2 regions of the Methylobacterium sp. HMF5984 genome follow, and region 1 is predicted to be linked to the other one. Evidence: predicted binding sites of a transcription regulator. Region 1 holds the regulator's gene; the other holds the start of a gene.

Region 1 (15,903 bases):
GACGACCAGGATCGGCATGCTGAGATCGAGGGCCATGGTCAAACTGCTCCGGTGTCTCCGAATCGCCGGCTCCGCCGTCGGCGTCGGTCACGCAATGTCGGGAGGCGCTGTCGCTGGTCGCACCTCATGCCCGGGACCTTACGCCGGGCGGCATTGCGAAGCGGTTAATCGCGCTGCGATCGGCGCACCCACTCGGATAGGCGGCGCGGCCGCCTTTACCGACGCGCTCGGCTGCGTGATGACGATGCCCCCAGCCGCGACGTCGCCCGGACGCCGCGGCAGAGCGGGCAGCCCGCCGGCACCGGCCCGGCCGCGGAGAAGGATCGCCGCCCCATGCGCAAGGTCGTCATCAGCGAGTTCATGGACGAGGCCGCGATCGCGGCGGAGCTCGCCGGGTTCGAGACGCTCTACGATCCGACCCTGGTCGACCGGCCGGACGCCCTGCGCGCGGCGCTCGCGGGCGCGTCCGGGCTGATCGTCCGCAACCGCACGCAGGTGCGCGCGGGCCTGCTCGCGGCGGCACCCGACCTCAGGGTGGTGGGCCGCCTCGGCGTCGGGCTCGACAACATCGATCTGGCCGCCTGCGCCGCCCGCGGGATCGCCGTCCATCCCGCGACCGGCGCCAACGACGGCGCGGTGGCCGAGTACGTGATCGGCACCGCGTTGCTGCTGCTGCGCGGCGCCTACGGCGCGAGCGCGCAGGTCGCCGCGGGCGCGTGGCCGCGCAACGCGCTGATGGGACGCGAGATCGCCGGCAAGCGCCTCGGCCTCGTCGGCTTCGGCGCGATCGCCCGCGAGACCGCCCGCCGTGCGGCGGCCCTCGACATGAGCGTCGCCGCCTTCGACCCGCACCTCGCGTCCGACGACGCCGCATGGCGCCCGGCGCACGGCGCGGTGGCGAGCCTGACCCTCGACGCGCTGGTCGCAACGAGCGACGTGCTCTCGCTGCACGTGCCGCTGACCGAGGCGACGCGCGACATGATCGGGCCGGCGGCGATCGCCCGGATGCGGCCGGGCGCGATCCTGATCAACGCCGCCCGCGGGGGCGTCGTGGACGAGGCCGCGGTCGCCGCGGCGCTTCGGTCCGGGCACCTCGGCGGGGCGGCGCTCGACGTGTTCGCCCAGGAGCCCGTGGACGCCGCGGGCGGCGCGGCGCTGATCGACGTGCCGAACCTCATCCTGACCCCGCACATCGCCGGCGTGACGCGGGAATCGAACGTGCGCGTCTCGGCGGTCACCGCCCGCGCCGTGCGCCGCAGCCTCGAGGGCTGAGCCCCGCAGCGCAGCGATCGAAAAGGGGCTCGGCGCGCGACGAAATTCAACGCACCGGTCGGATCGGCCGATGAGAACCCTTGCGGAACACTTGACGAACGTTTAACGTGTTCGTGTTTTGTTTCTGCGGCTCCACCTTCGTGTGGCCGCGCATTCCTGCGAGCCGCGCCGATGCTGACCCGTAAACAGCTGGATCTCCTGCGATTCATCGACGAGCGGATGCGCGAGGACGGTGTTCCGCCGTCGTTCGACGAGATGAAGGACGCCCTCGATCTCAAGTCGAAATCCGGCATCCACCGGCTGATCACCGCCCTGGAGGAGCGCGGCTTCCTGCGCCGGCTTCCGAATCGGGCTCGGGCGATCGAGGTGCTGCGCATGCCCGACGGCGCCGGCCGCTCCAGCGCGCCCGCCCCGGTGCCGGCAGCTCCCGCCGCGCCGCGCCGGTTCACCCCGAGCGTGGTCGAGGGCGGCCGCTCGAAGGCCGTGCCGCCGCGGCCTTCCACGACGCAGATGGTCGACGACAGCGGTCGCGCGGTGTCGATCCCGGTGATGGGCCGGATCGCGGCCGGCACGCCGATCTCGGCGATCCAGAACCAGAGCCACGCGATCACCATGTCGCCGGACTTCCTGGCCGGCGGCGAGCACTACGCCCTGGAGGTCCGCGGCGACTCGATGGTCGAGGCGGGCATCCTCGACGGCGACCTCGTGGTCATCCGCAAGCAGGACACCGCCAACACCGGCGACATCATCGTGGCGCTGATCGACGACGAGGAGGCGACGCTGAAGCGGCTGCGCCGTCGCGGCTCGTCGATCGCGCTCGAAGCGGCGAACCCGGCCTACGAGACCCGCGTGCTCGGGCCGGATCGGGTGCAGATCCAGGGCCGCCTGGTCAGCCTCGTGCGCCGTTACTGAAGGGTATCGCCCGGCATCTCCGGGTTCGGGCCGTCCGCGGTCGGATCGTCGGGTGCCGGGTCGGCCTCCTCCGCCCGGGGGGGCGGGGCGGCCATGCCCTGGAACGGGACGTCCTTCGGCTTGGGCTCGGCCGCGGGCGACGATCCGCCCGCTGCCTCGTCATCCGTTCCCTGGGGCGGGGGACGGACCATCGCGGGGCGCCACGGCAGCGTCCGTCCCGGCTCATGCGTGTCGGCCAGAATGAAGCCATTCGGCTCGACGCGGATCGCCACGGCGCCGTGGCTGGCGAGGTAGGCGCGATCGATGACGAGGGCGGCGGCGCAGCCCGGCGGTGCGGCGAGCGCCGTGATCAGCACCGAGGCCTTGGCGCAATCCTGCGCGAAGCCGCGGCGATCCTTCAGAAGCGCCACCGCGCGCCCGTCGGCCAACCGAAGCGTGCATCCGATCCGATCGCAGGCGGGACCGCCCGTCGCCTGCGCGCCCGGCCTGCCGTCGCCGTCGGCCTTCAGCCACTGCTCCAGCACGAAGTTCGACGGGCGCCCGAGGGCGACGAGGCTGCCGTCGGCGCGGCGCACCGCCGCCCCGCTGCCCTGGCGGTCGACGTAGATGTCGTAGCGGGCCGGCATCGTCGCTAGGCCGAGCCCGAGCAGCGCCGGCGGCAGGGCGAGCCAGCGAAGGCGCGAGACCGGGAGCGTCGCGAGCAGCAGCCCCGCGGCGAGGCACCCGAGCGCGGCGGTGCCGAAGGCCGGGACCACGACGTTGGCGCGCCCGAGCCCCTGGATCCAGCCGGAGATGGTCAGCATGCCGCGCACCGCCAGTCCCATCAGCCACCAGACCGGCTGGTCGAGGGCGAACGGGTAGGCGACGATGCCCAGCACCGCCGCCGGCATCACCGCGAGCGAGACCAGCGGCAGGGTGAGCGCGTTGCCGATCAGCCCGTAGGGTTGGACGGTCTGGAAGTGGTAGGTGGCGAAGGGCGCGGTCGCGACCTGCGCCACGAGCGTCGTGCCGAGTGTGCCGACCACCGTCGTCAGCGACAGCGCGATCAGCCGGCCGATCCGCCCGGCCCCGTCGCGGCGGAACATCCCTCCATCGATCAGGCGGGCGCAGGCGATGAGGCCGGCCACCGCCCCGAACGACATCTGGAAGCTCGGGCCGAGCAAGCCTTCCGGCTCGTGCGAGAGCGCGATGAGCGCGGCGAGAGCGAGGTTGCGCATGCTGAGCGCCGGGCGATCGACCAGGATCGCCCCGAGCATGATCAGGGTCATCACGAGGGAACGCTCGGCCGCGATGTCCCAGCCGGAGAAGACGCAGTAGGCGGTGACCCCGACCATCGCCAGCGCCGCGGCGATCTTCTTGATCGGCCAGGCCAGCGCCAGGAACGGCACCAGGGCGAGGCCGGCACGGACGAGCCAGAACACGACCCCGGCGGCCAGCACCATGTGGAGCCCTGAGATCGAGACCACGTGGTAGATCCCCGCCGCCCGCAGCGTGTCGTTGGTGGCCAGCGCGATCAACCCGCGCTTGCCGGTCACCAGGGCGGCGGCGACGGCGCCCGCCTGACCGCCGTTGGCGTCGGTGATCCTGCGGGTCAGCGCGTTGCGAGCGTCGTCCACGGCGGCCGCGAGCCGGAGCGACCACGGCACCGGCTCGGGCGGCGGCTTCACCGCGATCTTGCCGAGGAGCGAGCCGACCGCGCCGATCCCGCGGAAGTAGGCGTCGCGGGCGAAATCGTAGCCGCCGGGGCGGGCCGCCTCGGGGGGCGGCAGCAGGCGGGCGGTGGCGGCGATGAAGTCGCCCGGCCGCAGGGGCGGCGCCTTCTTGAACGAGACGCGCACCCGGACCGGCCGCTCGGCCGCGGCCATCGTGCCGAGGCTCGCGACCCGCACCACCAGGCGGGCGCCCTCCTCACGCTCCTCCAGCGATTCGATCAGGCCTTCGAGCGGCGCGATGATGGTGCGGGTCAGCACCGGCGCCGCCACCTGCGCGACCCGCAGGGCGCTCGCCGCGAAGCCGAGGAGCGCCGCCATCAGCCCGAGGGCGACGGCCAGCGCCGCGGGCCGGGCACCGAGGAACGGCAGGGTCGCGGCGCAGGCGCCGGCTGCGACGAGGGGCGCCCAGAGCGAGGGCATGCCGTCGGTGGCGGTGAAGAACGCGAGGATGCCGGCGCCGAAGGCGACCGCGAGCCAGGGAAACAGCCGCCGCTGCTCGGCCTCGATCGCGAGCCCGCCGACGACCCAGCCGCGCACGGCCGGCCCGAGCACGGCGGGCGACGGGAAGCGGCCTGATGCCGACGTGGCGACGGCCCGTCCCGTCGATCGTGCGATGTCCCGCGCCATGATCGGCACACCGGTCGGCGCGAAACGGCTGCGCCGACCCGATTCTTAACGCATCCGCGAGGGCGTGCTAGAGCCGTCCGGGCCGGGTCCGGGCGCAGGTCCCCAGCTTCCGTGCGTCGTCGGGGACGACGAACCGCCTTTCCCTCCGTCGCAGAGCGATCTAGACGCGCGCAACCGGATCGGCCGATCCGTGCCGCGGCCGCGTTCAGGGTGCTCCTTCAGCCCCGTCACCAGAAGATCCATCGTCCGATGTCGTCACCCGTCGTCACGCGCTTCGCGCCCTCGCCCACGGGCTACCTCCATATCGGGGGCGCCCGCACGGCGCTGTTCAACTGGCTCTACGCCCGCCGGATGGGCGGCCGGATGCTGCTGCGCATCGAGGACACCGACCGCGAGCGCTCGACGCAAGGGGCGATCGACGCGATCCTCGACGGGATGAGCTGGCTCGGGCTCGATTGGGACGGCGACGTGGTGTTCCAGTACGCCCGCGCCGAGCGCCATCGCGAGGTCGCCGAGAGCCTGCTCGCCTCGGGCAACGCCTATCGCTGCTACGCCACGCCGGAGGAGCTGACGCAGATGCGCGAGCAGGCCCGGGCGGCGGGCAAGCCGCTGCGCTACGACGGGCGCTGGCGCGACCGCGACCCGTCCGAGGCACCGGCCGGGGTAAAGCCGGTGATCCGGCTGCGCGCCCCGAGCGAGGGCGAAACGATCGTCGACGACGCGGTGCAGGGCCGCGTCACCTGGGCCAACCGCGATCTCGACGACCTCGTGCTGCTGCGCTCGGACGGCAACCCGACCTACATGCTCGCCGTCGTCGTCGACGACCACGACATGGGCGTCACCCAGGTGATCCGCGGCGACGACCACCTCACCAACGCCGCGCGCCAGAGCCAGATCTTCTCAGCGCTCGGATGGGAGGTGCCGAGGATGGCGCACATCCCGCTGATCCACGGGGCGGACGGGGCCAAGCTGTCCAAGCGCCACGGCGCGCTCGGCGTCGACGCCTACCGCGACCTCGGCTACCTGCCGGCCGCGCTCCGCAACTACCTCGTCCGCCTCGGCTGGAGCCACGGCGACCAGGAGGTGTTCTCGACCGAGGAGATGGTGGCGGCCTTCGACCTGAAGGCGATCGGCCGCTCGCCGGCGCGGTTCGACTTCGCCAAGCTCGAGAACCTCAACGGCCTCTACATCCGCGGCGCGGCGGACGCCGACCTCGTCGACGCGATCGAGCGCATCCTGCCGAACGTCGGCCCGGAGCGCGGCCTCTCGGCACCGCTCGCGCCGGCCCTTCGCGAAAAGCTCGTCGCGGCGATGCCGGGGCTGAAGGAGCGGGCCAAGACCCTGATCGAGCTGCTCGACAGCGCCTACTATCTCACCGCCGCGCGGCCGCTGGTGCCGGACGAGAAGGCTTCCGCCCTCCTCACCGACGAGGCGCGCGGGCGGCTCGCCGCGATCCTGCCGGCGCTGGAAGCCCTGCCCGACTGGAACGCCGCCGCGACGGAAGCGGCCGTGCGGCACTTCGCGGAGACCGCCGGCCTGAAGCTCGGGCAGGTCGCCCAGCCGCTGCGCGCGGCGCTGACCGGGCGCACGACCTCGCCGCCGCTGTTCGACGTGATGGCGGTGCTGGGACGCGCGGAGAGCCTCGCCCGTCTCGGCGACGGCATCACGAAGGGTTGAGACCGCCGCCGCAGCGCACGCGCGGCCCGGTTTTCGCTTGGCGTCTCGACGTGGTTGTCATCCGCCCCGTTGCTGGCGCTCGGCCGATCCGCTAACCCGATGGGCTTGTGAGCACCTGCAGCAAAATGCCGGTGACTTCGGGTCCCGGGCGGCGCGGAGCGCAGCCTGGGCCGGCTTCGATTCGTTGCCAGGAAAGGGTCCACGTTCCATGAGCGCAGCCAGCACCATCACCGTGGACGGCAAGCAGATCTCTCTGCCCGTCAAGAGCGGCACGATCGGCCCCGACGTCGTCGACATCGGCAAGCTCTACGCCCAGACCGGCGCCTTCACCTTCGATCCGGGCTTCACCTCGACCGCCTCGTGCGAATCGAAGATCACCTACATCGACGGCGACGAGGGCGTTCTGCTCTATCGCGGCTACCCGATCGAGCAGCTCGCCGAGCAGGGCGACTTCCTCGAGACCTGCTACCTGATGCTGTTCGGCGAGCTGCCGACGCCGGGCCAGAAGGCCGACTTCGACTACCGCGTCACGCGCCACACCATGGTGCACGACCAGATGAACCGGTTCTTCACCGGCTTCCGCCGCGACGCCCACCCGATGGCGGTGATGGTGGCCTCCGTCGGCGCACTCTCGGCCTTCTACCACGACTCGACCGACATCACGGACGAGAGCCAGCGCATGATCGCGTCGATGCGCATGATCGCCAAGATGCCGACGCTGGCGGCGATGGCCTACAAGTACTCGATCGGCCAGCCGTTCGTGTACCCGAAGAACGACCTCGACTACACCTCGAACTTTCTGCGGATGTGCTATGCCGTCCCGTGCGAGGAGTACCAGATCAACCCGATCTTCGCCAAAGCGCTGGACAAGATCTTCATCCTGCACGCCGACCACGAGCAGAACGCCTCGACCTCGACGGTGCGGCTCGCCGGCTCCTCCGGCGCGAACCCGTTCGCCTGCATCGCGGCCGGCGTCGCCTGCCTGTGGGGCCCGGCGCATGGCGGCGCCAACGAGGCGGCGCTGAAGATGCTGATGGAGATCGGCACGCCGGACCGCGTCGACCAGTACGTCGCCAAGGCCAAGGACAAGAACGATCCCTTCCGCCTGATGGGCTTCGGCCACCGGGTCTACAAGAACTACGATCCGCGCGCGCGGATCATGCAGAAGACCACCCACGAGGTGCTGAAGGAGCTCGGCAAGCACGACGACCCGCTGCTCGAGGTCGCGATGAAGCTCGAGGAGATCGCGCTCAAGGACGAGTACTTCATCGAGAAGAAGCTCTACCCGAACATCGATTTCTACTCGGGCATCACCCTCAAGGCGATGGGCTTCCCGACCGACATGTTCACGGTGCTGTTCGCGGTGGCACGCACCGTCGGCTGGATCGCGCAGTGGGCCGAGATGATCGAGGACCCCTCGCAGAAGATCGGTCGCCCGCGCCAGCTCTACGTCGGCCCGACCAAGCGCGACTACGTCGGCATCAACGACCGCGGCTGAGGCGCCTTTTGAGCGCCGTCGGCCGATGATGGATCTGCCGGCGGCGCGATGGGCCTCTCGGTCGCCAAAAACCCGCGCCCGTCATTCCGGGGCTGCGAGGCAGAGCCCGGGATCCTGAACCGCAGGCCGCCCTTCGGCAGGCATCGCCGGCGGCTCTGGATTCTGGCCTCGCCTGCGGCGCCCTGGAATGACGGCAGCCCGACGATCCGAAGCCTCAGGTTCTGATCGCAGCCAGCACCACCCGCGCCGCGCTGCGGCTCGGGGCCTCGTCGCCCGGCAGCCGCATCAGGCCGTCGATGCGCTGCAGCGCCGCGAGCTGGCGGTCCCGCGCGGCGCCGCCGGTGACCAGGGGGGCGAGCGCCGTGGCGAGGCGATCCTCGGTGCACTCGGCCTGCACGAATTCCGGCATCGCGTTCTCGCCGAGGATCAGGTTCGGCAGCACGATCGTCGGCACCTGGATCAGGCGCCGGGCCACCGCCTCCTCGACCCGCGAGACCTTGTAGGCCACCACCATCGGCACGCCGGCGAGCGCCAGCTCCAGCGTCACGGTGCCGGAGGCGGCGAGCGCGGCCCGCGCCTGGCGGAAGGCGGCGTACTTCTCGGCCTCGCCCGCGACGATGCGCACGGGGGCGCTCCAGGCCTTGGCCATGCGCTCGATCAAGGCGCGATGACGGGTGACCGCCGGCAGCACCGCCTCGATCGGCCCGACGTCCCGCGCCATGCGCGCCAGGGTGCGGCCGAAGACCGGCATCAGCCGCTCGATCTCGGATCGGCGCGAGCCCGGCAGCACCACCACGCGCCACGGCACGGCCTCCCGCGACGCCGCGTCGGCGGCGTCCGGCCGCAGCTCGGAGAACCGCTCGATCAGCGGATGCCCGACATAGGTGCAGGGCGGCCCGTTGAGCCGCAGGTGCGCCTCCGGCTCGAACGGCAGCAGCGCGAGCACGTGGTCGACGAAGCCCCGCATCGAGGCCGCCCGCCACGGCCGCCACGCCCACACGCTCGGCGAGACGTAGTCGACGATCGGGATCTCGGGCGCACGCTTGCGCACCCGCGAGGCGACCGCGTGGGTGAAGCCGGGGCTGTCGATGATCACGAGCACGTCCGGGCGGTTGGCGACCACGTCGTCCACCGTCTGGCGGATGCGGCGCAGGAGCGTGCGCAGCCGCGCCAGCACCGGCAGGTAGCCCATCACCGCCACGTCATCGAGGGGGAAGAGCGAGGTCAGGCCGCGCGCCGTCATCGCCTCGCCGCCGACGCCGCCGAAGGTCACCGGGCGGCCCGCGGCCTCGCACAGCGACGCCATCAGCTTGGCGCCGAGCTGGTCGCCGGAATCCTCGCCCGCGACGAGCCAGATCTTCATGCGCCGACCCCTATGCCGATCAGGAAGAGGCCGAGCCGGTCGGCCTCGGCGATCGTCTCCGCCCGGTCGATCAGCAGCGTGCGCCCGGCCTCGACCGCGAGCCCGACGCAGCCGGCGGCCGACGCGTTGCGGACCGTCCGCGGGCCGATCGCCGGCAGGTCGATGCGGAGATCCTGATCGTCCTTGGCGCACTTCACCAGCACGGTCGCGGGCAGCGCCCGCTCGCGGCGCCAGAGCCTGAGGTCCCACGGCTTGCGCCCGACGGTGCGGGCGCGGGCGAGCATGCGGTCGGTGCCCTCGGGGCCCTCGACGGCGAGCACGCGGTCGGCTGCGACCACCACCGCCTGGCCGACATCGAAGGCCGAGAGGGCGGCCAGCAGCGCGCGGCCGGTGGCGATCGAGGCCGCGCCGGCCGCGTCCGGCGCGTGGCGGCCGATCGGGCCGGCGGGGCTGAGCAGGTCCGGGGCGACCTCGTGGACGCCGCACACGGTGTGGCCGTTCTCCTCGAGCAGCGCGAGGGCACCGCGGAGCAGCCGGTCGTCGCCGCCATCGGCGAGATTGCGCAGGGCGACCCGGTTGCGGAACGCGGCAGCAGCGTTGAGGATCGCGGCCGGGCTCGGCCGGGCGACGCCGCCGGCCGGCACGATGGTCGCCGGCCCCCAGCCCGCGAGGATGCGCAGGGTCTCGCCGATGTCGAGGAGGTCGACGGTGGCGTCGGCCCGCGCGCGCAAGGGGCGGTCGGTGAACCCGCGCAGCGCCAGCACCTTGAAGGCGCGGCCGGCACGGTCGAGGGAGTGGGCGACCTGCTCGGGCAGGCGCCCGGCGCCCGCGACCAGCACCAGCCTCGCGTCCGGCCGTGCGGGCCGAGGAGCCGACATCGGCGGCCTCAGGCGCCGCCGCCGGAAGCCGCCGTCTCGCGCGGCGTGCAGATCGAGCGCTTGCCGCCGGCGCGGATGAAATCGAGGATCTCGCGCACCGCCGGGTGGCTCTCGAATTCCGAGGCCACGTCCTCGACCCGCTCCATCAGCGTCCCCTCGGGGGCGAAGAGCAGGCGGTAGGCGCGGCGCAGCGCATGGATGTCCTCGCGCGCGAAGCCCCGACGCTGCAGGCCGACGATGTTGAGGCCGGCGAGGTAGGCGCGGTTGCCGAGCACCATGCCGTAGGGGATGCAGTCGTTCTCCAGCCCCGACAGGCCGCCGACGAAGGCGTGCGCGCCGACGCGGGCGAACTGGATCACCGCCGCGCCGCCGCCGAGAATGGCGTAGTCGCCGACGCTGCAATGGCCGGCCAGCATGACGTTGTTGGAGAAGATCACCCCGCTGCCGACGTGGCAATCATGCCCGACATGGGCGTTGGCGAGGAAGGCGCACTTGTCGCCGACCACCGTCTCCAGGCCGCCGCCCGCGGTGCCGGGGTTCATGGTGACGCCCTCGCGGATCAGGCAGTCGGCGCCGATCCGCAGCGTCGAGGGCTCGCCCTTGTATTTCAGGTCCTGCGGCGGGTGGCCGATCGAGGCGAAGGGATAGATCCGGGTGCGGGCGCCGATGCGGGTGTCGCCCGCGACGACCGCGTGGCTGACGAGCTCGCAATCGACGCCGAGCACCACCTGCGGGCCGACATGGCAGAACGGGCCGATGCGGCAGCCGTCGCCGATCTCGGCGCCGTCCTCGACGATCGCGCTCGGATGGATCGCGGGCGCGCTCACGCCGTCACCAGCATGGCCCCGATCTCGGCCTCCGCCACGAGGGCGCCGTCGACGCGCGCCTCTCCGCGGAACCACCACATCGTCTTGCGGTGGTTGGTCTTCGTCATGTGGAAGCGGACCTGGTCGCCCGGCACCACCGGTTTGCGGAACTTGCACTTGTCGATCGTCATGAAGAACACCTGCTTGGTCTGCACGTTGCTCTGCATGATGTGCCGGCAGCAGATCGCGCCCGCCGTCTGGGCCATGCCCTCGATCAGCAGCACGCCGGGAAACACCGGCATGTTCGGGAAATGCCCGGTGAATTGCGGCTCGTTGACGGTGACGTTCTTGATCCCGATGCAGCTCTCGTCGCCGTCGATCTCGATGATCCGGTCGATCATCAGGAACGGGTAGCGGTGCGGCAGCAGCTCCAGCACCTTCTGGATGTCGGCCGAGCCGAGTTCACGCGCCGTCTCACTCATCGATCTCTTCGATCCTCGCCTCGACGCCGCGCATCCGCGCACGCCCGTCGTCACCGATCCCCGTCCTTTCGACCCAAACGGCGCCCCGACGCAAGCGCGGCGGGCGCACGGGCCGGATCGATCGGCCCTTTCGATCAGCCCTTGTCCGCCGGCTCGTCCCGGCCCGAGCGCTCGGCCAGGCGGGCGAGCGTCGTCAGCTCGCGGAACCAGGCGCGGACCGGCTTGGCCGGCGTGCCGCCCCAGCGGCTGCCGGGCGGCACGTCGCGGTTGACGTTGGAGGAGCCGGCGATCTGCGAGCCGCGGCCGATGCGCAGATGGCCGACGACGCCGACCTGCCCGCCGAGCACGACGTAGTCCTCGAGCGTAGTCGAGCCGGAGATGCCGACGCCCGAGACGATCACGCAGTGGCGGCCGATCACCACGTTGTGGGCGATCTGCACGAGGTTGTCGATCTTGGTGCCCTCGCCGATCACCGTGTCGCGCGAGGCGCCGCGGTCCACCGTGGTGTTGGCGCCGATCTCGACGTCGTCCTGCACGATGACGCGGCCGACCTGCGGCACCTTGAGGTGGGTCGCTCCCATGTGGAAGCCGAACCCGTCCTGGCCGATCCGGGCGCCGGGATGGACGATGACGCGGTTGCCGACGAGCGCATGGCTCAAGGTGGCGCCGGCGCCGATCGCGCAGTCCCGCCCGATCCGCACGTTGGGTCCGATGCCGGCGCCGGGGCCGATCACCGTGCCCGCGCCGATCTCGGCGCCGGGGCCGACGACGGCGCCGGGATCGACCGTGACGCCGTCCTCGAGGCGCGCATCGGGGTGGACGTGGGCGCCGGGCGCGATGCCGCGGGCGCCGAACTGCGAGCCCGGGCGAAGCGCATCCGGGTGCAGCCGGCCGAGCAGCACCGCGTAGACGCGGTAGGGATCGCGCAGGACGAGGCTCGCGGTGCCGGCGGGCACGCGCGCGGAAAAGCGCGGGGCGACGAGGCAGATGCCGGCCCGGGTCGCGGCGAGCGCGTCGCCGTAGCGGGCGTTGTCCATGTAGGCGAGGTCGCGCGGCCCCGCGGTCTCGAGCGGCGCGGCGCCGTCGATCCGGTGCGCCGGATCGAAGCCCTCGGGCACGGGCAGGCCGGCCGCCTCGGCGACGAGGCCGAGGGTGAGACCGGGCTGCGGGATGAAGAAGACGGGATCAGGCATGCACGACAACGCGCCGCCCCGGGAAACCCGAGGCGGCGCGCGACCTTTTTTCTCGGATCAGAACCGCGAGCCGCCGGAGAAGCGGAACGCCTGCGTCTGGTCCGCGCCGATGTGGCCGTACTTGCCGAGCGTCGGGACGAACACCTTCAGACCCTCGTCCTTGCTCAGGGCGTAGGCGTAGTCGAAGCGGATCGGGCCGAGCGGCGAGTTCCACAGGATCGAGGCGCCGACCGACGAGCGGATGACGGCCTTGTCGCGGACGTTCACGCATTCCGGCTCGACGCCGATGTTGAAGGCGTTGAAGTTGCACGCGCCGCCGGGCGCGGTGCCGTTGATGAAGTTGTCGCCGTTCACGTCGAACGTGGTGCGGCCGTGATAGCCGAACAGCGTGCCGGCGTCGGCGAAGACCGCGCCCTTCAGGCCGAGATCGCGCGGCACGTAGGGGAGCGGGAACTGAATCTCGAGGGTGCCGCCGACGTAGGTCGAGCCGCCGATGGCGTTGGAGCGGGCGTCGGTGGTGCCGACGTCGCGCGGGCCGATGCCGTTGGGAGCGAAGCCGCGGACCAGCGACGGCCCGAGGAAGAACTGGTCGGTGATGCGCAGCGGGTTGCTGTCCAGCGCCTCGATGTGACCGCCCTGGAGGCGGACGAAGCCGACGACGTCCTCGTAGAGTTCCTTGTAGTACCGGGCGTCGCCGGTGACGCGGAAGAACTTCGAGTCGCCGCCGAGGCCCGCGACGTCGGGCTTCAGCTCGGCGTAGAGGCCGTTGCGGGGCGCGCCGATGACGTCCAGCGTCGAGTAGGCGAGCGTCAGGCCGGCGAGCGAGGTGAGCGTGTTGCCCTGGGAGCCCTTGATCGCGATCGAGGCCTCGCCGTTGTAGGCACAGGCCGGGTACTGGGCCAGCCCGCTGACGTCGCGGCCGTTGAGCTGCGCGCCGTTCGGGTAGACGCTGGTGATGCCCGGGATCGGGTTCGAGCAGTCGTTGTAGGGCTGCTTGATCGAGTTCGGGACCTTCAGCTCGGTGTTGTAGAGCGAGTAGCGCAGGGTCACGCCGAAGGCTTCGGTCACCGGCAGGCCGATACGGAGCTGGCCGCCGTAGACGGTGGTCTCGTAGCGCGAGTACCGGGTCAGGTCGCTGTACTTGTAGAACGCGTCGAAGCCGGCCGCGAGGCGGTAGCCGAGGAAGTACGGCTCGGTGAACGAGAAGTCGACGCCGCGCGAGTACTGGCCGCCGGTCCCGGCGACGCGGACGTACTGGCCGCGACCGAGGAAGTTCGACTCGGAGACCGAGACCTCGCCGATGATGCCGTCCTGGGTGGAGTAGCCGCCCGCCACCGAGAACGAGCCCGTGGGCTGATCCTCGACGTCGATGTTGATCACGACGCGGTCGGGCGAGGAGCCGGGCTCGTTCGAGAAGCGGACCTTCTTGAAGAAGCCGAGGCCGTTCAGGCGGCGCTCGGCGCGGTCGGTCAGCACGCGGTTGTAGGCGTCGCCCTCGGCGATATCGAGCTCGCGGCGGATGACGTAGTCGCGGGTGCGGGTGTTGCCGCGGATGTTGATGCGCTCGACGTAGACGCGCGGGCCGTCCTCGACGACGAAGCCGAGGGAGACCTGATGGGTCGCGCGGTCGCGCTGGCCGGTCGGGCGGACCTGGGCGAAGGGATAGCCGGCCCGGGCGACGTCGTTGGTCAGGCCCGACAGGGTCTTCTCGACGTCCTCGGCGTTGTAGACGTCGCCGACCGTGGTGCGGATCTCGCCGTCGAGGTTCTTCGTGTCGAGGCCCGGCAGGCGGGAATCCACCGCCACGGCGCCGACCGTGTACTGCTCGCCCTCCTCGACCGTGACCGTGATCACCCAGCCGTTGGCGTCCGGGCCCTCGACGTAGCGGGCGTCGGCGTTGACGATGCGGAAGTCGGCGTAGCCCTTGCGCAGGTAGTAGCGGCGGACAAGGTCGAGATCGTTGGCGATGCGATCGGGATCGTAGACGTCGGAGGTCTTGATGAACGACAGGAAATTCATCTCGGACGAGGAGACCAGCCCCTTCAGCGTCCGCTCGCTCACGGCGTTGTTGCCGACGAAGGTGATCGACACGATGCCGGTCTTATCGCCCTCGTCGATCTGGTAGATCACGTCGATCGAGCCGTTGGGCAGGTCGACGGTGCGGTAGGTGACCTTGGCGGTCCCGCGGCCGGCGCGGCGGTAGACTTCCTTGATCCGCGCCATGTCGGACTTGATCACGGCCTCGTTGAAGGCGCCGCGGGCCTTGGCCTCGACCTGCCCTTCGAGCGTGGCCTTCTCGATCTTCTTGTTGCCCTCGAACACGACCCGGTTGATCAGGTTGTTCTCGCGGACCGTCACGACGGTGCGGCCGCCGCTGGCGGCGACCTTCACGTCCGCGAACATGCCGCTGGCGAGCAGGTTGCGGCGGGCTTCCTCGGCGGAGCCCGATGCGGTGCCGGTGACGTAGGAACGGATGGTGTCGGCATCGACGCGGCGGTTGCCCTGAACGACGATCTGCTGGGCCTGCGCGACCCCGGTCAGCGCAATGCCCGCCGCGGCGGCTAGGACGATGGTCCGCTTCACCGACTTGCGCCGGTGCTTCCCCGTCATCGACATCATCTATTCGCCCGTCTGTCTTATCATCGGATCGGGTTCGCACCCGCCACGAGCGACCGTTGACCGGCCGTCCCGTAATACCTGGTCCAAGCGTAGCTCTTAGCGGGATTCCCCTGCCAAGCAAACGGCGCGGGGGGTCCTATGACCGGGATTTTGGGGGCCGTGGCCTTCAGGCCACTTAACGCTCCCGCAAAGTTCCCATCCATTTCGTCGCAGGGTAAACGAACGGTAAATCCCTGCCCCGACACGGAAATCCCGAGCCGTGCCGGATCCGGGAAACGTCCTCGTAACCCTTCCACGGCCTCCCGTCAGGGGACTCGCCGGGGGCCGGTCAGGCGCCGCCGGAGGCCGCCGCGCGCGCAATCGCGGCGGGATTGCGGCGACCGCCTCGTGGGCGGCGCGCGGGGACCGAGCGCGGTGCCGCGCTCAGGTCGCGCGCCAGGAGGCGCCGAGGTTCAGGATGTCGTTCCAGGCCGCGAAGATCATCAGCACCAGCACGAGGGCGAGCCCGACGCGGAAGCCGATCTCCTGGGCGCGCTCGCTCAAGGGGCGGCCGCGCACCACCTCGAAGGCGTAGAACAGCAGGTGGCCGCCATCGAGCAGCGGCACCGGGAACAGGTTGAGCAGACCGATCGAGACCGAGAGCAGCGCGATCAGCCCGATCAGCGCACCGATGCCGCCGACCTTGGCGACCTCGCCGGAGACGCGGGCGATGCCGATCGGCCCGGAGAGCTGGTCGGCGGATTCGCGGCCGGTCACCAGCTTGCCGAGGTAGGAGAAGGTGCGCTCGACCACGAACACCGTCTCGTGCACGCCGAGGCCGAGGGAGGCGACCGGGCCGTAGGTGACCAGCTTCGCCTCGGAGGC
Region 2 (15,903 bases), 3.3 Mb from region 1:
GGCGGCGCTCGGCATCGGCGTGTTCGACTACCATGCCGCGCTCGCCCGCGCCCGCTTCGACGGCAAGCTCTACTTCGGCCTCGTCGCGGTGAAGAACGTGCTGGCCTTCGCGATGATGGCGGCGGCCGCCTGGTATCTGCGCCAGCCGGCCTGGGTGCTGGCCGCCGCCGGGCTGAGCCAGCTCCTCGCGGTGATAATCCTGCGCCACCCGCTGCGCGACCCGGTGACGACGGTGGAGCATCATCGCCGGCGCGAGACCTGGACGCTGTTCCTGCGCTACGGACTGCCGCTGATCGCGGCCAACGCCGTCTACCAGCTCCTGCCGTTCCTCAACCGCGGCACCATCGCGGCGCAGGCGGGATTCGCCGAGGCCGGCTACTTCGCCCTCGCTGCCGACGTGACCGCACGCAGCCTGACCATGCTCGGCACGGCGCTCGACCTGCTGCTGTTCCAACTCGCGGTCCGCGTCGAGGAGCTGCACGGACGTGCGGCGGCCGAACGTCAGGTCGCCGCCAACGCCGCCACGGTCTTCGCGCTGCTGCTGCCCTGCGCCGTCGGGTTCTGGGCGGTGCTGCCGGCGCTCGAGGCGCTCGTGGTGCCCGAGGCCTATCGCGGGCCTTTCGCCCTCTACGCGCTGCTGCTCATCCCGGGCCTGTTCTGCCTCGCGATGATGTTCTTCGCAATCAACCCGGTGTTCCAGATCCGTCGCCGCACCCTGCCGGTGATCGCGGCCGCGGCGGCCGGGCTCGCCGTCAACGGGCTCGGCCTGCTCGTCCTGCCGCCGCTGCTCGGCGGCGCCGGCGTGGCGCTGGCCCAGACGCTGGCGCTCGGCGCGGCCTTCGCCTGGCTGGCCGTGCGGGCCCTGACCGGACGCGACCGGCTCGTGCTGCCCTGGAGCGAGATCCTGTCCGCGAGCGCCGCCTGCGGCGCCATGGCCCTGGCGCTCACGCCGTTGCGCCATCTCGATCCGCCGCTCGCGCTCGGCCTCGCCGTGCCGCTCGGCGCCGGCCTCTACGCGGCCGTGGTGTGGATCTTCGACATCGCCGGCCTGCGCAGCCAGGTCGCGGGGCGCGTCCGTTCCACCCATCCCCTGGCCGCAGAGTAGAGCGGTTCCACTTTGCAAGGCGGCCGCGATCCCGCATGATCGCGGCCACAAGGATGCCGCGCAGAAGGCATCCGCCGAAAACACGCGACCGGGCAGGAAACGATGCCATTCTACGAGCCCCGCGACGAGGGCGAGGCGGCCGACATCGTCGGTGCGGCCGCCGGCCGGTCCGAGCGCCTGCGCCTCGTGGGCGGTGACACCATGGCCGGGATCGGCCGGCCGGCGCAGGACGAGGCGACCCTGTCGGCGCGGGCGCTCTCCGGGATCACCCTGTACGAGCCGGCCGAGATGGTGATCGCGGCGCGCGCCGGCACGCCGCTCTCCGAGGTCCAGGCGCTGCTCGCCGCGCGCGGCCAGATGCTGCCGTTCGAGCCGATGGACGCCCGGGCCCTGATGGGCAGCGCCGGTGCGCCGAGCTTCGGCGCGGTCGCGGCGGCCAACAATTCCGGGCCGCGCCGCATCAACGCCGGGGCCGCCCGCGACAGCCTGATCGGCGTGCGCTTCGTCAACGGCCGCGGGCAGGCGATCAAGTCCGGCGGCCGGGTGATGAAGAACGTCACCGGCCTCGACCTCGTGAAGCTGATGGCCGGCTCCTGGGGCACCCTCGGGCTGCTGACCGAGGTCACCTTCAAGGTGCTGCCGGTGCAGGAACGCGTCGCGACGCTGGTCTTCTCGGGGCTCGACGACGCCCGCGCCGTCGCCGCGCTCGCCGCCGCGCTGGGCTCGCCGTTCGAGCTCACCGGCGCGGCGCACCTCCCCGCGGGGATCGACGGCGAGGACCCCCGCACGTTGATGCGCCTCGAAGGCTTCTCCGATTCCCTCGACTACCGCATCGGCGAGCTGCGTAAGCTCCTGAAGCGCTTCGGCGCCGCCGAAATCCTCGATGGCGAGCCCGGCGCCGCCCTGTGGACGGCGATCCGCGACGCGACGCCGTTCGCCGGCTCGGCGGACGCCGTGTGGCGCCTCTCGACCGCGCCGACGCGCGGGCCGGCGCTCGCCGCCGCGATCGGCCGCGCGATGCCGGCCCGCTGGTTCTACGACTGGGGCGGCGGCCTGGTCTGGCTCGCCGTGCCGAGCGCGGGCGATGCCGGGGCCGCGGCGATCCGCGGGGCGCTCGCCGAGCACCGCGGCCACGCCACGCTGATCCGCGCGCCCGACGCGGTGCGCGCCGCGGTGCCGGTGTTCCAGCCGCTGTCCGAGCCGCTGATGCGGGTGACGCAGGGGATCAAGGCGGCGCACGATCCTGCGGGAATTTTCAACCCCGGGCGGATGTACGCGGGGGTTTAGCGCTTCCGCGCGGGGGCCCGACCTCGCGCGGGCCGTCCGCCGCATCGTGCCCGGCGCGAAACGGTGGCACAGACGATCGAAAGACGGGGCCGACGCGATCGGCCTGAGACAGGACGCATCCAGAACGCGCCATGCAAACCAATTTCTCCCTCGCTCAGCTCGCCGACCCGGCGATGGCGACCTCCGAGAAGATCCTGCGCACCTGCGTGCATTGCGGGTTCTGCACGGCGACCTGCCCGACCTACCTGCTGCTCGGCGACGAGCTGGATTCCCCGCGCGGGCGGATCTACCTGATCAAGGACATGCTCGAGGGCGGCAAGGCGGCGAGCGCCGAGGTGGTCAAGCACGTCGACCGCTGCCTGTCGTGCCTGTCCTGCATGACGACCTGCCCATCGGGCGTGCACTACATGCACCTCGTCGACCACGCCCGCAGCCATATCGAGGAGACGTTCTCCCGGCGGCTCGACGACCGCGCGCTCCGGGCTATCCTGGCTTTCGTGCTGCCCCATCCCGGCCGGTTCCGGCTGGCCCTGTGGGCGGCCAAGCTCGGCGCGCCGTTCAAGCCGCTGGTCGCGCGCCTGCCGCGGGTCGGCAACCGCCTCGCCGCGATGCTCGACCTCGCGCCCGCCGCGCTGCCGGGCCGCGAGCCGACGAACCGGCCCGCGACTTTCCCGGCCGTCGGCGCCCGGGCCGAGAGGAAGCGCGTGGCGCTGCTGCGCGGCTGCGCCCAGAGCGTGCTGCGCCCCGATTTCAACGCGGCGGCGATCCGCCTGCTGACCCGGCACGGCGTCGAGGTGGTGCATGCGGACGGGGAGGGCTGCTGCGGCGCGCTCACCCACCACATGGGCAGGACGGGCGATTCGCATGCCCAGGCCAAGCGCACCATCGACGCCTGGATCGCGGAGGCCGACGGCGCGGGGCTCGACGCGATCCTCGTCACGGCGTCCGGCTGCGGCACGACGATCAAGGATTACGGATTCATGTTCCGCGACGACCCGGCCTATGCCGACAAGGCGGCGAGGGTCTCGGCGCTGGCCAAGGATGTCACTGAGTTCGTCGCCACGCTCGGCATCGCGCCGGTGATCGAGAGCGACCTCGTCGTCGCCTACCATTCCGCCTGCTCGATGCAGCACGGCCAGGGTATCCGCACCGAGCCGAAGGCCTTGCTGAAGCAGGCGGGTTTCACCGTGAAGGACGTGCCCGAGGGGCACATCTGCTGCGGCTCGGCCGGCACCTACAACATCCTGCAGCCGGAGCTGGCAGGCAAGCTGCGGGCGCGCAAGGTCGCCAACATCGAGCGCATGCGCCCCGACGTGATCGCCACCGGCAACATCGGCTGCGCCACCCAGATCGGGAAGGGCACCGCGATCCCGATCGTCCACACGGTGGAGTTGCTGGATTGGGCGACCGGCGGACCGCGGCCGGCCGCGATCGGGCGATCGGCCGAGCCGGCGCTGCAGGCGGCGGAGTGACGAACCTCAGCGTTCGAGCTGATAGGTGACCGGGATCCAGCGATATCCGGTGCCGCTGCGCCCGACGTAGCCGAGCGAGGGGAACGAGGTGTGGTAGCCGGCGACGACGAGGTCGTCGGTGGTCGCCATGTCGTAGATCCGCCGGCGCGTCGCGGCGCCCGCGGCCTTGTCCATGTCGAACAGGGCGTGCCAGCCGGGCTCGGCGAGCGAGGCGACCTCGTGGTGGGCGCAATCGCCCCAGATCAGCATCCGCCGCCCTTCGCTCTCGACGTGGAAGGCAAGGTGGCCGGGCGTATGCCCGTAGGCCGCGAGCGCATGGATGCCCGGCACGACCTCGTCGCCATCCTTCATGAAGCGCGTCCTTGCGGCGAGCGGCATGAGGTGGGTGCGGAACACCAGCGCCGAGGCGTGCTCGTTGCTCGATGGCGCCGCCGCGAGCCGTTCGGGCTTCGCCCAGAACTCGTACTCGGTCGCGCCGACGACGAGGCGCGCGTTCGGGACTGCCGGATGCCCGTCGCGCATCAGCCCGCCGATGTGGTCGGTGTGGCAATGGGTGAGCACGACGACGTCGACCGCCTCCGGCGCGGTGCCGGCCGCCTCGCTCAGCCTTCGCGACATCCGGCGCTGACGACCGGTCAGGGTGCCCGCTCGCGAAATGACACCAGCACGAAGACCCGGATCGCCGAGGACAGGTTCTGGCCGTCGCGGCCGGCATCGATCGCCCCGATCAGCGCCTGCACCGATTGGCCGCGTGCTGCGGCGATCTCGCACAGAGCGGTCCAGAACGGATCCTCCAGCGACACGCTGGTGCGGTGGCCGGCGATCATCACCGAGCGCTTGGTGATGCTCATCGCGGGCTCTTCCCTCCCTTCCCAGCCTTCCCCGTCATCCCGGGGCGCCGAAGGCGAGCCCGGGATCCAGAACCGCAGGTCGTGCCTCGGATGGCGCCGTCGGCGGCTCTGGATCCCGGGCTCTGCTGCGCAGCCCCGGGATGACGGAGTGAAGCGGTATCAGAAGCAATCCACTTGGATCGGACGAGATCGGTGAACGCCGTGGCCGCCTCCAAGGAAACGGACGACGCGCGGCGGCGCACCCTCGCTCACGTCTCCGAATCCGGCCCGACCAGCTTGTGGCCCTCGTGGCGGGCGACCTCGATCGCCGTCTTGCGCTCCTGCAGGGTCCGGGCCTTCTTCGGGCGGCCGAAGGCGATGCGGTTGTCGGCCGCCTTCTCGTCCTTCTCGAACCGCAGGCGTGTCTTGCGGACTTGGCGCAGGTTGATGATCTCGGCCATCGCGTCGATCTCCCGGGTCTCGGCTTCGGCCTACTCGGCGCTCGGGGCCAGCATGGTCTCGGGCCGCACCACGCGCTCGAACTCGGCCTCCGTCACGTAGCCGAGGCGCAGGGCCTCCTGCTTCAAAGTGGTGCCGTTCTTGTGCGCCGTCTTGGCGATCTCGGCGGCCTTGTCGTAGCCGATCGAGGGCGCGAGCGCGGTCACGAGCATCAGCGAGCGGCTCATCAGGTCGGCGATCTTGTCCTCGTTGGCCTTGATCCCGACGACGCAGTTGTCGGTGAAGCTCACCGCCGCGTCGGCGAGCAGGCGGATCGACTGCAGCACCGCGTTGGCGATCACCGGCTTGAACACGTTGAGCTCGAAGTTGCCCTGGCTGCCGGCGAAGCTCACCGTGGTGCCGTTGCCGATCACCTGCGCGCAGACCATCGTCAGCGCCTCGCACTGGGTCGGGTTGACCTTGCCCGGCATGATCGAGGAGCCCGGCTCGTTCTCCGGCAGCGACAGCTCGCCCAGCCCGGAGCGCGGGCCGGATGCCAGCAGGCGGATGTCCTGCGCGATCTTGAACAGGCCGGCGGCGAGCGCCGAGAGCGCGCCCTGCGTGAACACCAGCGCGTCGTGGGTCGCCAGCGCCTCGAACTTGTTGGCGGCCGAGGTGAAGGGCAGGCCGGTCAGCTCCGCGACCTTGGCGGCGAAGCGCTCGGCGAACTCAGGATGCGCGTTCAGCCCGGTGCCGACGGCGGTGCCGCCCTGCGCCAGCGCCAGCACGCCGGGCAGCGTCGCCGCGATGCGCGAGCCGCCGAGCGCGACCTGCGCGGCGTAGCCCGAGAATTCCTGGCCGAGCGAGACCGGGGTCGCGTCCTGCAGGTGGGTGCGGCCGATCTTGACGATCGATTCGAAGGCCTTCGCCTTCGCGTCGAGCGCGGTGTGCAGGTGCGTCAGCGCCGGCATCAGGCGCTCGGTGATCTCGCGCGAGACCGCGATGTGCATCGCCGTCGGGAAGACGTCGTTCGAGGACTGGCCGCGGTTGCAATGGTCGTTGGGGTGGACCGGCGACTTGCCGCCGCGCTTGCCCCCGAGCCGCTCGTTGGCGAGGCTGGCGATCACCTCGTTGGCGTTCATGTTGGACTGGGTGCCCGATCCGGTCTGCCACACCACCAGCGGGAACTCGTCGTCGTGCCGGCCCTCGACCACCTCGGCCGCCGACGCCGCGATCGCCTCGGCCACCTTCGGGTCGAGGCCGCCGAGATCCTGGTTCACCAGGGCGGCCGACTGCTTGACGAGGCCCAGCGCGTGGACGAGCGGCGCCGGCATGTGCTCGGTGCCGATCTTGAAGTTCTGGATCGAGCGCTGGGTCTGCGCCCCCCAATACCGGTGCGCCGGAACCTCGATCGGCCCGAAAGTGTCGGATTCCGTGCGGGTGGCGGTCTCGGGCTGCGGCGACATCGTGGCCTCTACGTTCGGTGCGGTGCGGTGCCTACCTACGACAGGCGGCGGCAAATCGCGAAGGCGCTTTTCCGGCCGTGTCCCGACAAACGCGGCGGCCTGTTCCCCGTCGCGCCAAGCAAGGATGGCGCCCGAATGACGGCGACGATCGCGATCGACACGGATGCGCCGGTGGCGTCCCGCTTCCGGCCGCCGGTGCCGGCGCCGCGCCGCACGGCGATGGGCCTGTTCGAGTTCCTCAAGGCGGCGCGCAAGAACCCGATCACCACCTGGATGGAGGATCACTTCACCGCCCCCGTGGTGGCCGGCGACGGCGCCATGGGCCGCATCACCGTGGTCAGCGACCCGGCACTGATTCGCTACCTCCTCGTCGAGAACGTCGGCAACTACCGCAAGGACGACCTCCAGCGCCGCGTCCTGGCGCCCGGGCTCGGCAACGGCCTGCTCAGCGCCGAGGGCGACGCCTGGAAGCTGCAGCGGCGGACGCTGGCGCCGATCTTCTCGGCGCGCACCGTGCAGGGTTTTTCCGATGCGATGAACGCGTCCGGCGCCAAGCTCGCCCGCCGCCTCGTCCGGCGCGACGGCACGCAGGTCGACGTCGCGCTGGAGATGACCCGCGTGACGCTGGACGTGCTGGAGCGGACGATCTTCACCCAGGGCCTGCCCGGCGATCCCGATGCGCTCGGGCGGGCGATCACCCGCTTCCTCGAGGCCGTCGGGCCGATCGACCCGCTCGACGTGTTCGGCGTGCCCGATTTCGTGCCCCGGCTCGGACGCCTGCGGGCGCGGCCGGCGGGGCGCTACTTCGCCGAGGTGGTCGAGGAGCTGATCGCCCGCCGCAAGGCGCTGTTGGCGGCCGGCGGAGCGCCGCAGGACCTGATGACGCTGTTGCTGGCGGCGCAGGACCCCGAGACCGGCAAGGGCCTCACCGACCTCGAGGTTCAGGCCAACATCGTCACCTTCATCGCCGCCGGGCACGAGACCACGGCGAATGCCCTGACCTGGGCGCTGTACTGCTTGGCGAAGGACGACGCCGCCCGCGAGCGCCTCGAGGCCGAGGTCGACGCGGCGGGCGACGGCGACGTCGCGATCGAGGCGCTGCCCTTCGCCAAGGCGGTGATGGAGGAGGCGATGCGCCTGTTCCCGCCGGTGCCGTACCTCAGCCGCCAGGCGATCCGCGACGATCGCCTCGGCCGCATCAAGGTGCCGCGCGGGTCGATGGTGCTGGTCGCGCCCTACGTGCTGCACCGGCACCGCACCCTATGGGACGATCCGGACGCCTTCGTGCCGGAACGGTTCCTCGGTGCGAACCGCGACGCGATCCCGCGCTTCGCCTACCTGCCGTTCGGGGCGGGCCCGCGCGTCTGCATCGGTCAGAGCTTCTCGCTGCAGGAGGCGGTGATCGTGCTGGCCCACATCGTCCGCGCCGTGCGGTTCCGGATGCCGGCCGATCATCCGCCGATGACGCCGCTGCACCGGGTGACCTTGCGGCCCGAGCACGGCCTGCGCATGGATGCGACCCGCCGCTGAGGCGGGCCGTCCCTATCGTGCGACCGCCCCGACCATCGGCCCGAGCGGGCGGCTGATGTCGCTGCGCTTGAGCGCCGGCGCGTAGAGGCTCGACACGCTGCCGTCGAGGAACAGCGCGTTGCGGCAGCCGAGGTCGTCCCGGAACAGGCGCGCGAAGGCGCCGAAGGTGACGGGATGCTCCGAGATCGCGAACACCGCCACCCGCCCGTCGTCGCGGACGCCGACGCCGTTGCGGATCTTCTGGCTCGGCCCGTCGGCAGAGATCTTGGGGTGGATCTGCCCGTCGATTACCAGCATCGGGCCGGACTGCGTCGCGAAGTCGGGCCTCAGGCGTGCCTTGAGGTAGTGCCCGGTGTCGAGCACGCCGGCGCGCTCGCCCTTCACGTAGAACACGCCGTTCGGTTTGAGGTGGAAGTTGCCCGGCCCGTTGGCGGTCGAGACGCCCTTCATCTCGCGGCCGTCCTCGACGTAGAGGCCGACCGGGGCCTGGCCCTTGTCGTACATGCCGGCGTTCATCGCGAAGCTCAGGCGCGGGCCCTGCTTCTCGGCGAGCGCCGAGAGCGACGAATAGGGCTGCCCGTCGGCGCCGAGCCAGAACAGCCGCACGCGCTGGCGGCGGAGATCGACGGTGCACACGGTGAAGCTGTCGCCCTGCGCCTGGACGGGCCGGCAGGCCTCTGGGACGGCCGTTTCCGCGCGCGCGCCGCCGCTCGAGACGGCCAGGAAGGCGAGAGCCGCCGCCAGGGTCGGACGTAACATCATCGTGAGGCCTCGAACCAGCCGAGCCATTCGCACGCCTGCGGCGCGTCTCCTCACCTCAGAATGCGACGCTTTTCAAGCAGCCGCGATGGCCGCAGCAAGGAGGCGGTTTCGAATGTCGCAGCCTGAACCGAAATCGGCGCCTGCGCGTTTCTCGGATGATGGGGGTTACGGTCACGACTCTTCTGGAGATGGTTTGATGAAGCGTCTTCTTCTTGCTTCGACGTTGATGGTCGGAGCGCTCGCTTACCTGCCGGCGTCGGCCGAGGCGCGCGGCTTCGGCGGTGGCTTCCATGGCGGTGGGTTTCACGGCGGCGGCTTCGGCGGGTTTCGTGGCGGTGGCTTCGGCGGGTTCCGTGGCGCCGGCTTCCGGGGCGGTTTCGGCGGCTATCGCGGCGGCTTCGGCGGATATCGGGGCTACGGTTACGGCCGCGGCTACGGGTACGGCCTCGGCGGCCTGGGTCTCGGTGTCGGCCTCGGCCTCGCCGCCGGCGGCCTCTACGGGGGATACGGCGGCTACGGCTACCCGGGTTACGGATACGGCTATGGCTACGCCCCGGCCGCCTACGGTGGCTACGGTTACGGTTACGGCGGCGAGTGCGTGACCGTTCCCCGGGTCCGCTGGACGCCGTACGGCTATCGCCGCGTGCTGGTCGAGCGCTGCTACTGAGCGGATCGACGACGGAAACGAGAAAGAGGGCTGCCCGCGGGCGGCCCTTTTTTGTTTCGGCTCAGCGCTGGCGGCGCATCTCGTCCCGGCGCATCGGCATCGCGTCGATCGTCGAGAACAGCCGCAGTGCCGGGATCGGCTCCGCCGCCGTGATCTTGGCGCCGCCGTCCTTGCCGACGAGCACCGCGCGGAACGCGTCGGCCGGAAGGCGCAGCTGCCGCCGGATCGCCGCGGCGCTTTCCCCATCACCCACCGCCTCGACCACCACGAGATCCCGCTCGCCGAACCCGGCACGCGCCGCCTCGACGGCGGCGCGCTGCTCGGCGAGCCGGCGATCGTCGGCATCCGGGGCGGACAGGACGAGCACGCGCGACGCCTGGCGATAGCGCGCCAGCGGGTCCTGCGCTGCGGCGGCCTGGCCGGCGAGGGTGATCGACGCGATGGCGAGGGCGAGTCCGGATCCGACGCGCATGCGGTTGCTCTCGTGTTTTGGGGATCGGTTCGATCGGGCAACGCGGAACGCGCGCGACGGTGACATCGGGCCTCGCCGCTGCGACATGATAGGCCGATCGATCCTCGACCCTCACGGAGACCCGGCATGGCCGCCAAGAACCGCCGCATCGTCCTCGCCGCGCGTCCGCACGGCGAGCCGACCTTGCAGAACTTCCGCCTCGAGGAGGCCGTCGTCCCGACGCCGCGCGCCGGCGAGATCCTGCTGCGCACACGCTGGCTCTCGCTCGACCCCTACATGCGCGGCCGGATGAGCGCGGCGAAATCCTACGCGCAGCCGGTCGGCATCGGCGAGCCGATGACCGGCGGGACGGTGAGCGAGGTGATGCGCTCCGAGCACCCGGACTTCCCCGTCGGCACCCTGGTCCAGGCCTTCGGCGGATGGCAGGAGTTCTCGGTGTCCGACTGCAAGGGCCTGCGAAAGGTCGATCCCGCGGTCGCACCGCCGACGACGGCGCTCGGTGTCCTCGGCATGCCCGGCATGACCGCCTATACCGGGCTCCTCAACATCGGCGAGCCGAAGCCCGGCGAGACCGTGGTGGTGGCCGCCGCCGCCGGGCCGGTGGGGTCGCTCGTCGGGCAGATCGCCAAGCTCAAGGGTGCGCGCGCCGTCGGCATCGCGGGCGGCCCCGAGAAGTGCGCCTACCTCACGCGCGAGCTCGGCTTCGACGCCGCGGTCGACCATCGCTCCGACGACCTGCCCGGCGCGCTGGCCGCCGCCTGCCCGAAGGGCATCGACGTCTACTTCGAGAACGTCGGCGGCGCGGTCTTCGAGGCGGTGCTGCCGCTGCTCAACGACTTCGCGCGCATGCCGGTCTGCGGCCTGATCGCCGGCTACAACGCCACCGAGCTGCCGCCCGGCCCCGACCGGTCGCCGCTGCTGATGCGCGCGGTGCTGACCAAGCGCCTGCGGATCCAGGGCTTCATCGTCTGGGATTTCGCGAGCCAGATCGACGCCTTCGAGCGGGAGGTCGGCGGCTGGATCGCGGATGGATCGGTGAAGTACCGCGAGGACGTGGTCGAGGGCCTGGAGAACGCGCCCGAGGCCTTCATCGGCCTTCTGAAGGGCCGCAACTTCGGCAAGCTCATCGTCCACGTCGCCTGAGCGGGACCCCGCAGCCGGCGTCACGCGATGCGGCTCCGGCTTGCCGCATAATCGGAACAAAGATAGAACACAGGAGGCCGGCGCCGCGTGTGGGTGATGGGGACAAGCGCCGATGCGCCGGTTGCCCGGGCTCGTCCCGAGGCTCATGAAGAGCACCCGCGGGTTCGGCCGGACCGAGCCCTGTGAGATCCGACGGCGAAGGAGAGAGCGATGGCGGGCAGCGTCAACAAGGTCATTCTGGTGGGCAATCTCGGGCGCGATCCCGAGACGCGCCGCCTCGGCTCCGGCGATCCGGTGGTCAACCTGCGCCTCGCGACCTCCGAGTCGTGGAAGGACAAGGCGTCGGGCGAGCGCAAGGAGAAGACCGAGTGGCACTCGGTCGTGATCTACAATGAGAACCTCGCCCGCGTGGCCGAGCAGTACCTGCGCAAGGGCTCGAAGGTCTACATCGAGGGCCAGCTCCAGACCCGGAAGTGGACCGACAATTCCGGCGTCGAGAAGTACACCACCGAGGTGGTGCTCCAGCGCTTCCGCGGCGAGATGACGATTCTCGACGGGCGCGGCGGCGGTGGCGAGATGGCGGCCGACGACGAGGGCGGCGGCCAGGTCAGCCGCGGCGGCGGCGGCGGCGAGTATGGCGGCGGCCGTTCCCAGGGCGGCAGCGAGCGGCGTCAGCCCCCGGCGCCCGCGGGCGGTGGCGGCGGTTCGCGCGGCAACTACGACCTCGACGACGACATCCCGTTCTAGGCAGCACCCGCCCGCCGGGCGCCGTCGGCACCTTGCTCCTGATATTGTGAAGGCTCCGGATCACGCATCCGGGGCCTTTTTCGTTCCGGGTTCCAAAGCATCGTCGCTCACGGATCGAGCAGATCGCGAACGGCGGAAAGTCATTTTTTCCCGGCCGACATGATGCGCGGCTCTCCGCAAGTCTTTATCCCGGACGATCGCCTTATTGTCCTAGATGAGGGGGCGTTCCGTGCGACCGAGGGTTGTGCTCATGTCGCGATGACGCCGCAGGATGTCATCTAGGGTTGGTAGGGCGATTCAACTTTGGTTTAGATCTTCGGGTGGATAGCGTCTAAATAACGTATCTCATCCGCCTCAGGTGTCATGCCTCGCCGCCTCGTCCGCGCATTTCGTCCGTCACCGATCCGCACGTTCGCCGCCGCCGCCGAGGGGGCCGCCGCGGTCGAGTTCGCCCTCGTTTCGTTGCCCTTCCTGGCGCTGGTCGGCGCGATCATCCAGATCGCGTTCGTGATCTGGGCCGGCCAGAACTTCGACCGCACCGTCCAGAACGCGGTGCGCGGCCTGTTCACCGGCCAGTTCCAGATCGCCAACAGCGGGACGACCAGCGCGGCGGTCCTGCTGCAGAAGCTCAACGACGCGATGTGCGGAACGGGCGCCAACCGGGCCTTCACGCTGTTCGACTGCTCGAGCGTGAAGATCGACGTGTCGCTGGCGAGCTCGTTCGCGGCCGGGTCGAGCGCGACGCCGATGAACGCCACCACGAGGACCTGGAACAACGGCTTCGGGACGAGCTACGCCTGCGCGAAGCCGGGATCGATCGTCGTCGTCACCGCGGCCGTGAAGGTGCCGGTGTTCTTCAGCCTGCTCGACCTCGCCCAGATGAGCTTCGCCGACGGGACGCATCTGCTGCAGTCCACGGCCGTGTTCCGCACCGAGCCGTACCAGACCACCGCCTCGACCGGATGCTGAGGGCCGGGATGGTGCGGTGTTCCCCTCTTCATAGCTCAGGCGCGTCCGAGCGGGCCTTCGCTCGGTTCGCACGCGCGTCCGGCGGCGTCTCCGCGATCGAGTTCGCGTTGATCCTGCCCGTGCTGCTCGCGATCTTCGTGGGCCTTTCGGAGTACGCCCACGCGGTCGACAACTGGCGGAAGGTCACGCAGCTCGCCCGGACGGTGTCCGACCTGACTGCGCAGGGCGACGCCCAGAACCCGATCGACGCGTCGCTGATGCGCGACATCCTCGCCACCTCGACCCTGGTGCTGAAGCCGTTCGACGCCAGCGGCGTGAAGATCGTGGTGAGCGCGATGGCGGTCGACCTCACGAACCTCAACCTGATCCCGCGGGTCTGTTCCAGCACCGCCAACGCCAACGCGTCGCCCCGCGCCACGGGCGCCGCCTCCGACCTCACCGTGCCGACCGGATTCCGCACCAACGGGGTCCGCTACGTCCTCACCGAGGTGAGCATGCCCTACACGCCGATGCTCGGCTCGGCGCTGGTCAAGCTCGTCAACGGCGCCACGAGCACGATCACGCTCAAATCCAGCATGCCCTGGCCGGCGCGCGGCGGGCAGCCCGCCAAATCCACCTACACCGAAGTCTGGATGCCGGGAGGCGCAGCATGCCCGTGACCCCGGCCCGCTCGACACCTCGAAGGATCTCGATGTGCCGACATCTCGGCCGCTTCGCGCGGCAGCGCGACGGCAACGTCGTCCTGCTGTTCGGGCTGCTCGCGCTGCCGCTCCTCGGCTTCACCGGCGCCGCGATCGATTACGGCTTCGCCACCTACATGGAGACCAAGCTCCAGGCCGCGACCGACGCCACCGCCCTCGCTCTGTGCCAGACGCCGATGGCGACGACGAACCCGGCTCTCCAGACCCAGGCCGTCGCGATGATGACGGGCTACATGGGCGCGACCGGCCTCACGGTCGACCCGCTGGCGGTGACGGCGAACCCGCGCCAGATCACCCTGACCACGCACATGGTCTCGCCGGTCTTCTACAGCCGCATCACGGGCGTGACGGCCCCGCGGCCGGGCGGGTCGGCGCGCTGCGCCACCCCGGTGCCCAAGACCTTCGAAATTGCCCTGGTGCTCGACAACACCGGCTCGATGGCGGAATCGAGCGGCGGCCAGAGCAAGCTCCAGGCGGTGCAGACGGCGGCGACGAACTTCGTTGACTACGTGTACACCAACGCCGCCTTCGCCACCGGCACCAAGATCTCGATCGTGCCGTTCGCCGCCGCGGTCGCGGTCGATCCGGCCGCCTACCGCTATGCCACCTGGATCGACCAGAACGGCAAGTCGGCCTATCACTGGACCAACGTGATCGCACCGGCCTCCGCCGGCTTCACCAACCGCTTCGGCCTCTTCACGGCGCTGCAGAGCGCCTACTCGGGCTGGGGCTGGGCCGGGTGCCTGGAAACGTTGCCCTATCCGCTCAACGTCCAGGACGGCGCGCCGACGAGCTCGAACCCAAGCTCGTACTACGTGCCGATGTTCGCGCCCGACGAGCCGGGCGATGGCAGCACGACCTTCGCCGGCTACAACAACAATTCTGCGTTCAGCTTCAACAGCTACATCGACGACTACACCAACGCCAACAGCTGTGCGAGCCAGTCGCAGTCGAGCACCACCTTCGCCGCCGCCGAGGGCCGCGCCTGCAAGTACGTCAACGCCCGCGACGCATCGCCGACCGCGTCGAACAGCTATACCGGCATCCCGAACGGCCCGAATTTCGGCTGCACCACCCGCCCGCTCCAACGGCTGACCAGCAGCACGGCGACGCTGAAGTCGCTGATCAACGCGATGGCGCCGCTCGGATCGACCAACATCCACGAGGGCCTGATGTGGGGCTGGCGGACGCTGTCGCCGAGCAGCGTCTTCGCCGACGGTGCGCCCTACGCGTCGAGCACGGTCAACAAGATCATCATCCTGATGACCGACGGCGCCAACAGCTGGGCGACGAACGGCTACTCGCCGTTCAATCAGTCGATGTATTTCGCCGCCGGCTACTTCCAGAACGTCGACGGTTCGACGCCGAATCCGCGGCTCCCGCCCGGCAACCAGAACGTCACGAACGCGAGCAACGCACGCGCCGCCCTCGACGCGCTGACGGCCCTGGCCTGCAGCAACGCCAAGAGCGCCGGCATCTCGATCTACACGATCGGCTTCAGCGTGCCCTCGGACCCGATCGACAGTGCCGGCCTGAACCTCCTGAGCAACTGCGCGACGACGGCGTCCCAATCGTTCGTCGCCAACGATTCGAACAGCCTCATCTCGGCCTTCAACCAGATCGCGGCCAGCATCGGCACGCTGCGGCTCACCCAGTAGTCACGAGGCGCCCGAGGGCGACAGCGCGTGGATCGGACCGAGCGCGCATTGCTGGATCAGCAGCGCGACCAGGCCCGACCAGCCGGTTTGATGCGAGGCGCCGAGGCCCCGGCCCGTGTCGCCGTGGTAGTACTCGTAGCAGAGCACGTGGTCGCGGAAATGCGGGTCCTCCTGCTCCAGCCGGCTCGTCGCCTGGGACGGGCGCGTCCCGTCCGGCCCGCGGGTCGAGAGCGCGATCATGCGGTTCGCCAGCTCGTCGGCGATCTCCTGAAGCGACAGGAAGGTCCCTGAGCCGGTCGGGGCCTCGACCCGGAAGTCGGGCCCATAATAGCGGTGGAACCGGCGCAGGCCGTCGATCAGCAGGTAGTTGATCGGCAGCCAGATCGGCCCGCGCCAGTTCGAGTTCCCGCCGAACAGCCGCGTCCGCGACTCGGCTGGCTCGTAGGGCAGGGTCAGGTCGGCCCCGTCCCAGACGAAGTGGAACGGCGTGCGCTCGTAGACCTTGGAGACGCCGCGGATACCGTGCGGCGACAGGAACTCGCCTTCGTCGAGCATCCGCCGCAGCAGCGCCTTGAGGCGATGGCCGCGCAGCAGCGACAGCAGGGCCGTGCCGCCTTCTCCCGGCTCCTGCCAGCGCGAGACCAGGGATGCGAGGT

Evidence for each region. The regulator LexA, encoded in region 1, represses DNA repair genes until DNA is damaged. The targets are predictions, from matches to a motif close to TGTTCNNNNTGTGTTCNG.
Region 2: the regulator LexA is predicted to act here: its motif matches at 11,225-11,242, upstream of ssb (single-stranded DNA-binding protein).

The regions. Positions count from the first base shown of each region.
Region 1 is NZ_JBJFLN010000001.1:4,606,645-4,622,547, forward strand. Features, by position in the region: gene ACFZ8E_RS22265 (response regulator) at 1-36, opposite strand, end outside; gene ACFZ8E_RS22270 (NAD(P)-dependent oxidoreductase) at 334-1,272, shown strand; gene lexA (transcriptional repressor LexA) at 1,444-2,184, shown strand; gene ACFZ8E_RS22280 (ComEC/Rec2 family competence protein) at 2,178-4,523, opposite strand; gene gltX (glutamate--tRNA ligase) at 4,773-6,200, shown strand; gene gltA (citrate synthase) at 6,409-7,698, shown strand; gene lpxB (lipid-A-disaccharide synthase) at 7,913-9,061, opposite strand; gene ACFZ8E_RS22300 (LpxI family protein) at 9,058-9,939, opposite strand; gene lpxA (acyl-ACP--UDP-N-acetylglucosamine O-acyltransferase) at 9,948-10,766, opposite strand; gene fabZ (3-hydroxyacyl-ACP dehydratase FabZ) at 10,763-11,227, opposite strand; gene lpxD (UDP-3-O-(3-hydroxymyristoyl)glucosamine N-acyltransferase) at 11,362-12,420, opposite strand; gene bamA (outer membrane protein assembly factor BamA) at 12,478-15,039, opposite strand; gene ACFZ8E_RS22325 (RIP metalloprotease) at 15,463-15,903, opposite strand, start outside.
Region 2 is NZ_JBJFLN010000001.1:1,284,999-1,300,901, forward strand. Features, by position in the region: gene ACFZ8E_RS06070 (lipopolysaccharide biosynthesis protein) at 1-1,105, shown strand, start outside; gene ACFZ8E_RS06075 (FAD-binding protein) at 1,208-2,392, shown strand; gene glcF (glycolate oxidase subunit GlcF) at 2,524-3,864, shown strand; partial or broken gene ACFZ8E_RS06085 (MBL fold metallo-hydrolase) at 3,871-4,497, opposite strand; gene ACFZ8E_RS06090 (ribbon-helix-helix domain-containing protein) at 4,500-4,715, opposite strand; gene ACFZ8E_RS06095 (DUF4169 family protein) at 4,964-5,155, opposite strand; gene fumC (class II fumarate hydratase) at 5,186-6,598, opposite strand; gene ACFZ8E_RS06105 (cytochrome P450) at 6,734-8,128, shown strand; gene ACFZ8E_RS06110 (phosphodiester glycosidase family protein) at 8,141-8,890, opposite strand; gene ACFZ8E_RS06115 (hypothetical protein) at 9,087-9,557, shown strand; gene ACFZ8E_RS06120 (DUF4174 domain-containing protein) at 9,619-10,029, opposite strand; gene ACFZ8E_RS06125 (NADP-dependent oxidoreductase) at 10,156-11,172, shown strand; gene ssb (single-stranded DNA-binding protein) at 11,383-11,919, shown strand; gene ACFZ8E_RS06135 (TadE/TadG family type IV pilus assembly protein) at 12,283-12,888, shown strand; gene ACFZ8E_RS06140 (TadE/TadG family type IV pilus assembly protein) at 12,897-13,547, shown strand; gene ACFZ8E_RS06145 (pilus assembly protein TadG-related protein) at 13,538-15,247, shown strand; gene ACFZ8E_RS06150 (MGH1-like glycoside hydrolase domain-containing protein) at 15,248-15,903, opposite strand, start outside.